One region of the Gordonia sp. NPDC003424 genome, then DNA from elsewhere that is predicted to be linked to it. Evidence: predicted binding sites of a transcription regulator. Region 1 holds the regulator's gene; each other region holds the start of a gene.
The links. Region 1 encodes LexA, which represses DNA repair genes until DNA is damaged. Its sites were predicted from a motif close to CGAACANNTGTTCG; they were not measured.
Positions count from the first base shown of each region.

Region 2: a site for LexA is predicted at 1,220-1,233, ahead of ACWDTI_RS20725 (DUF222 domain-containing protein). Genes of this name have one in related genera too.
Region 3: a site for LexA is predicted at 1,063-1,076, ahead of ACWDTI_RS01975 (DUF222 domain-containing protein). Genes of this name have one in related genera too.

Region 1 covers NZ_JBSFQJ010000019.1:104,109-106,372, reverse strand. Annotated here, with positions in the region: gene ACWDTI_RS22465 (phosphoenolpyruvate--protein phosphotransferase) at 1-945, shown strand, start outside; gene lexA (transcriptional repressor LexA) at 956-1,669, opposite strand; gene ACWDTI_RS22455 (LysM peptidoglycan-binding domain-containing protein) at 1,905-2,264, shown strand, end outside.
Region 2 covers NZ_JBSFQJ010000016.1:110,083-112,346, forward strand. Annotated here, with positions in the region: gene ACWDTI_RS20725 (DUF222 domain-containing protein) at 1-1,197, opposite strand, end outside; gene ACWDTI_RS20730 (long-chain-fatty-acid--CoA ligase) at 1,944-2,264, opposite strand, start outside.
Region 3 covers NZ_JBSFQJ010000001.1:446,902-449,165, forward strand. Annotated here, with positions in the region: gene ACWDTI_RS01975 (DUF222 domain-containing protein) at 1-1,041, opposite strand, end outside; gene ACWDTI_RS01980 (SDR family NAD(P)-dependent oxidoreductase) at 1,367-2,215, opposite strand.

The DNA.
Region 1 (2,264 bases):
AGCCGGCGCGAGGCCGAGGCGGTCAAGTCGTGGAAGGGACCCGGCCGCACCGCCGACGGTTTCGAGGTTCTCGTACTCGCGAATGTCGCCGACGGCGCGTCGGCGCGGAGCGCGACGTCGTTCCCGGTCGAGGGCGTCGGACTGTTCCGCACCGAGTTGGCGTTCCTCGATCGGCCCGACGAACCCACGGTCGAGGAGCAGACCACGCTTTATCGGGAGGTGCTCGACGCCTTCCCGGGCCAGAAGGTGGTGATCCGGACCCTGGACGCCGGGTCGGACAAGCCGCTGAAGTTCGTCACGAACCTCGACGAGGCGAACCCGTCACTCGGCGTGCGCGGCAACCGGATTGCCATCGAACATCCCGAGATCCGTGCCCATCAGCTCGACGCCATCGCCGCCGCCGCCGAAGCGAGCGGGAACGCGGCGTGGGTCATGGCCCCGATGATCGCATCGGCCGCCGAGGCCGCCGAGTTCGCCGGTGAGGTACGCCGACGCGGACTGGTCGCGGGCGTGATGGTGGAGGTTCCCGCCGCGGCCGTCCTGGCGTCGGCGATCCTGGCCGAGGTGGATTTCGTGTCGATCGGCACCAACGACCTCACGCAGTACACGATGGCCGCCGACCGGATGTCCCCGGAACTGGCCGGTTTGACCGACCCCTGGCAACCGGCCGCACTGCACCTGATCCACAGCGTCGGGCAAGCCGGGGAGGCGACCGGCAAGACGGTCGGTGTGTGTGGTGAGGCGGCCGCGGACCCACTGCTCGCGTGCGTGTTGGTGGGCCTGGGCGTCACCTCGCTCTCGTCGGCGCCGGCGGCCGCGGCAGCGGTCGGTGCGCGGTTGGCCGGCGTGACCCTGGCGCAGTGTCGCGCCGCCGCCGAAGCGGTGCTGGCGACCGCGGACCCGGTGGCCGCACGAGCCGCGGCCACTGCCGCGCTCGACGGCTGAGCGGTGCCGGTCAGACGCGCCGCATGACGGTGACGACCTTGCCGAGGATGGCGGCGTCGTCACCGGGGATCGGTTCGAACAGCGCGTTGTGCGGCATCAGCCAGATGTGACCATTGCGCCGCTTGAACGTCTTCACGGTGGCCTCGCCGTCGATCATCGCCGCGACGATGTCGCCGTTGTCGGCGACGTTCTGCTGACGCACCACGACCCAGTCGCCGTCGCAGATCGCGGCGTCGATCATGGATTCACCCACGACCTTCAGCAGGAAGAGGGACCCCTCACCGACGAGTTCGCGGGGTAGCGGGAACACGTCCTCGACGGCCTCTTCGGCGAGGATCGGTCCGCCTGCCGCGATCCGGCCGAGCACCGGCACGAACGCGGGGGTCGGTAGCGAGGTGTCGTCGCCGGCCGCGGAGCCGCCGGGCGGATTGGTGGGATCGCCGTCGGAGATGTTCACCGCCCGGGGCCGGTTGTGGTCGCGCTTGAGGAGGCCCTTGCGCTCCAGCGTGCGCAACTGATGGGCCACCGACGACGTCGAGGTCAGCCCGACGGCGTCCCCGATCTCCCGGATGCTCGGTGGGTATCCGCGTTCGCGGACCGACTGGCGGATGTATTCGAGCACGCCGCGCTGGCGCGCGGTCAGGGATGCCTCGGCGGCGTGCGGGTCGGTGGCGGTGTCGGTGGCGGTGTCGGGGGTGTCCGGCCCGCCGGCCTTCTCGCTCATCGGTGGGTCCTCCTGTCGGTTGGGTGACTCGAGCACCGAAAAATGCTGGTCGTCTGGGTCCTTCAGCGCCGACAGTAGCCCAATCCTCGGACATGTTCAAACATGTGTTCGAGGTGTTTTGCAACTTCGCGCGACTTTGTCGGTGGCCCGTGCTAGAAATCGAACATACGTTTCATCGAACACGTGATCGATGGCAGCGCGACCCGCAAGCACCGACCGCAGAAGGACAGACACCATGGCCACCGCGACTCTCACCCGCACACCCCTCACCCACACACCCCGCTCGGACGTCCCCGAACCCGACACCTCCGTCCGGCCGGGTACGCGGTCCGCGCGCGCCGACCGTGCCGTCACCGACCTCACCCGCCCCGCCGACCGGCGGCAGGCCGATCGCCGACCGCCGGTGGCCCGGCCGTCGGTGGCCCGGCCGTCGCGCGCGCGGGTGCGGGGGACGCGCTGCGCGACACCAGCCGGCGGCCGCACCACCGGCACGAGCAGCGTCTACCTGCGCCGACGGCTGGCCGCCGCGGCGCTCCTGGTGGGCGTGGGTCTCGCCGTCCTCGTCTGGGTCATCGCGATCATCGGCTCCGACTAC
Region 2 (2,264 bases), on a different contig from region 1:
CCAATCCTGTTCGGCGTGATGCGCTTCGGTGCGGGTGAACGGCTGACTACAACCCGGGCAGGTGCAGACCGCGCCGTCACGGGCCAGCAGCATCATCCGTTGGGCCTGGTTGGCGAACCGGTTGGCCCGCCCCAGATACAACGGTTGGGCGCTGTGGTCGGCGAACACCGCCAGATGCTGCTGGGCTTCGGCCGCCAGTTCGATCACGTCGGCGATCGGCAGGAGAGCCCCACCCGCGGTGGTCGCCACCCCGGCCCGTTCCCGCAGTTCGGTTTCGGAGATCGTGATGATCAGGTGTGGCGGCAGGCCGCGGTGACTCTTGCCGAGCAGGCCGCCGTCGGCGACCGCTTGCAGCAGCGCGTGCAGGGCATCGTGGTTACGTTGCCCCGGCGTGCGAAGGTCCCGCTCGGCGGCCTGCTTCAGGGCCTCGGGATCGGCATCGTCCGTGCTGCCCTGCGGGGAGGCCTCGTCGGCCGGGTTGTTCATGCCGGGGGCGGCCCACGCGTCGAGCACCACGTCCAGCAGGGCCCGGGTGACCGGATCCAACTGGCCCTCCAGGGCACTCATCAGTTGGGCGTCCTGCTTGGACAGGTGCAGGCTGCGTCGCCGCGCCCGGTCCTTGTCGTCGGTCAGGGCGCCGTCGGGGTCGAGATGGGCCAGCAGCCGCGCACCGAGGGTGGTCAACTCTTTCGGGGTGTGCACGCGGGCGTAGTCGGCCATCAGCTTCTCGGCCGCGGTGCGTTGCTCGGCGTCGAGCGTGGCGGGCAGCTTGTCGAGGGTGGCGATCACTCGGGCCGCGTGGTCGGGGCCGATCGCGCCTTCGGCGAATGCCTCGGCCAGGGTCGGGCACTGTGGGTCGAGTTGCTCGCCGTTCAGGGCGTGTAACGCCAGCAACGCGGCCATCTGCGTGCGCCGGCGGCCGGGATCAGTGATCCGTAACCGATCCATCATGAAATCGCCGATCGAGCGATAGCCTTCCTCGGCGACCACGTTGCGGTCCGAGCAGTCCAGGACCCGCTGCAGCCCGAAGAAGCTCATCCGCCGCGCGGAGCGTTCATGGGTTTCGGTGACCGCCACGATGTCGTCGTAGGAGGCCGGGGTGGCATCGACGGCGGCGATCCGATCCAACAGGTCGTCGAGTTCGCGGTAGAGCCCTACGATCTCCGCGTCGCCGTCGCTGGTGGTGTCGCCGGTCATCGAGCCCCCTCCCCAAGTCACTCGAACTGATGTTCGATAGTCTATCAGTATGTGCTGGTCAGAGGCAAGAGGTAAATGTGCTGCCTGACTCGAAGAGTCAGTCCCCGCCGATCGAGTAAGCGAGCGAGCCTGCGAGCCGCGCATCGAGATCTGCCGTGGTCTCGATGCGGCGCCTCGCTTCGCTCGGTGCCTTACTCGACCTGCGAAAGGGGACTCTGTCCGTCCCGCGCCGGCGGCCTGCGGTGCTTGCTCGGCCCGCGATGGGGACTCTGTCCGTCCCGCGCCGGCGGCCCGCGGTGCTTGCTCGGCCTGTGAAGGGGACCCTGTTCGGTCCGACGTCGGCGGCCCGCGGTGCTTGCTCGGCCTGTGAAGGGGACCCTGTTCGGTCCGACGCCGGCGGCCTGCAGTGCTCACTCGGCCTGCGATGGGGACTCTTCCCGTCCGACGTCGGCGGCCGGCGGTGCTTGCTCGGGTCTGCGAAGGGGACTCTTCCCGTCCCATGCCTGCTGCTTGCGGTGCTTGCTCGGCCTGCGAAGGGGGACTCTGTCCGTCTCACGCCGGTGGCCTGCGGTGCTTGCTCGGGTCTGCGATGGGGACTGTGTCCGTCTCACGCCGGTGGCCTGCGATGCTTGCTCGGGTCTGCGATGGGGACTCTTCCGGTCCCGCGCCGGCGGCCTGCGGTGTTTGCTCGGTCTGCGAAGGGGGCCTTTCCCGTCCCACGCCGGCCACCTGCTGCGGCAGGTTGCTTACTCGATGAGCGGAACGGAGATGGGCGCGGCCCGGAACCATTCGCCGCGTCTTTCCCAGTCAGCGGCTGCGTTCTGTTCCCTCAGGGTGCGTTTGACCGTCTTGAAGGTCGCGGTCTCGGGCAATGCCTCGACCAGTCGAACGCGATGCGGCCACTGCGTTGGACTCAGATCCGTTTGCTCACGAAGGAACTCGGTGAATCCATCGGCGTCGAGATCACCGTCGAGCACCAGTACCGCCTCGATCTCGTCGCCGACCTCGACGGGCACGCCGTAGACCGCTACCTGTCGGATCGCCGGGTGCCGCAACAGGATACGTTC
Region 3 (2,264 bases), on a different contig from region 1:
GGCGAACACCGCCAAGTGCTGCTGCGCGTCGGCCGCCAACGCGATCACCTCCGCGATCGGCAACAACGCCCCACCGGCGGTCACACCGACCCCGGCGCGCTCCCGCAACGCGGTTTCGGTGATCGTGACGATCAGGTGCGGCGGCAACCCGCGATGACTCGTGCCCAACAACCCACCGTCGAGGACGGCCTTCAACACGGCGTGCAGCGCATCATGATTGCGTTGTCCCTGCGTGCGGTGATCACGCCGGGCCGCTTCGGCGAGCACCGCCGGATCGACGTCGTCCTTGCTGCCGCGCGGGGAGGCATCGTCGGCCGGGTCGTTCATCCCCGGCGCCGCCCAGGCTGCCAACACCGTGTCGAGCATCGCGCGGGTGACCGGATCGAGCATCCCCTCGAGCTTGCTCATCAACTGCGCGTCCTGCCGGGACAGGTACAGGCTGCGACGCCGCGCCCGGTCCTTGTCGTCGGTCAGGGTCCCGTCGGGATCGAGGTGGGCCAGCAACCGGGCACCGAGTTCGGTCAACTCCTTCGGGGTGTGCTCGCGGGCGAACTCGGCCATCGTCGCTTCGGCCGCCGCCCGATGCTCGGGATCGACCGCGGCGGGGATCTTGTCGAGCGTCGCGATCACCGTCGCCGCATGATCGGGTCCGATCGCGCCGTCGGCGAACGCCTCGGCCAGCGTCGGGCAGCGCGGCTCGAGAAGGTCCCCGCTCACCGAGTGAAACGCCATCAACGCGGCCATCAGCTTGCGGCGTTTGGCCGCGTCGGTGACCCGCAGCCGGTCGGCCATGAAATCGGTGATCGACCGATACCCTTCCTCCCCCACCACGTTGCGGTCCGAACAATCCAGCACGCGGCGCAACCCCAGAAAACTCATCTGCCGCGCCAGCCGTTCGTGGGTCTCGGCCACCCCGACGACCTCGTCGTAGGACGCCGGCGTGGCATCGGCAGCGGCGATCCGCGCGATCACATTCTCGAGCTCCCGGTAGAGCCCGACGATCTCCGACGCACCGTCACCGGTTGTGTCATCGCTGGTCATCGAGCCCCCTCTCGATCTATTCGAACTGATGTTCGAAGTCTATCGCATGCGTCCACCTCGGGCAAGGGTGTATTTCGCATCGGATAGGGACCCTTCGCGGCCCGGCTGACACCTCACACCTCGGGGCATCGGGCTCGGCTGGCGACCTCACACCTCGGGGCACCGGGCTCGGCTGACGCCTCACACCTCGGGGCACCGGGCTCGGCTGACGCCTCACACCTCAGGGAGCAGGCGCCTACTGACTTGCCTCACACCTGAAAGGAACGTGCGCCCACAGGCGCCTCGCACCTCGGGGTCGAGCGGTCGACGATCACGCCCTCGCGACTCAGAGACCTTGCCGAACCCTCTGCTGCGCAACGAATCCGGTGGCCGCCCGCTGCATCGGCCCGGGGGCGAGCCGGGAGAACCGCCACGCCATCCGCGCCTGCAACGGCACCACCACCAGCGGCTTGCCCCGATCGATGGCGACCAGCGCCTCGGCAGCCAGGCGATCCGGCGAGTACGGCGTCCGGATACCTTGTCCGGACAGGTAGTACGTCCGGCCCGTGAAGCCGCCGACCCCGCCGGCGTCGAGCATCGGGGTCTCCACGGCCGCCGGGCACAGCGCGAGCACCCCGACGCCGTGCGCGGCCGCCTCGGACCGAAGCGCGAGCGACAACCCCACGACGGCGTGCTTGGTCATCACATAGCTCGTCAGCAGTCCGGCGGCGGTGAGTCCGGCCATCGATGCGGTGTTGACGATGTGTCCCGACCGCCGGCGGATCATGTGCGGGTAGGCCGCGGCCACCCCGTGGACGACGCCCCGGATGTTGACGTCGATGATCGAATCCCACTGATCGGCACTGAGCCTCTCGGTGTTCCCGCCGAGCGCGATGCCGGCGTTGTTGAACATGAAGTCGAGCCGGCCGGCATCGGCGACCACGTCGTCGACGACGGCCATCACCGCGTCCCGATCGGTCACGTCGAGTACGGCCGCCCGCACGGAGCCGCGACCCGCCGGAAGACTCCCGGCCACTCGCTCGGCCGCGGTCCCATCGATGTCGGTACACACCACGTGCGCCCCGGCGTTCGTGAGTGCCCGCGTCAGCGCCGCGCCGATGCCCGACCCGCCGCCGGTGACGATTGCGGTTCGACCCTCGAAACGACGCGGATCGGGACGTCGCTGGTTCCACATGCGCCGACCCTGACACCTGTTCAGACACTTGTCAACGGCATCGCGGCGA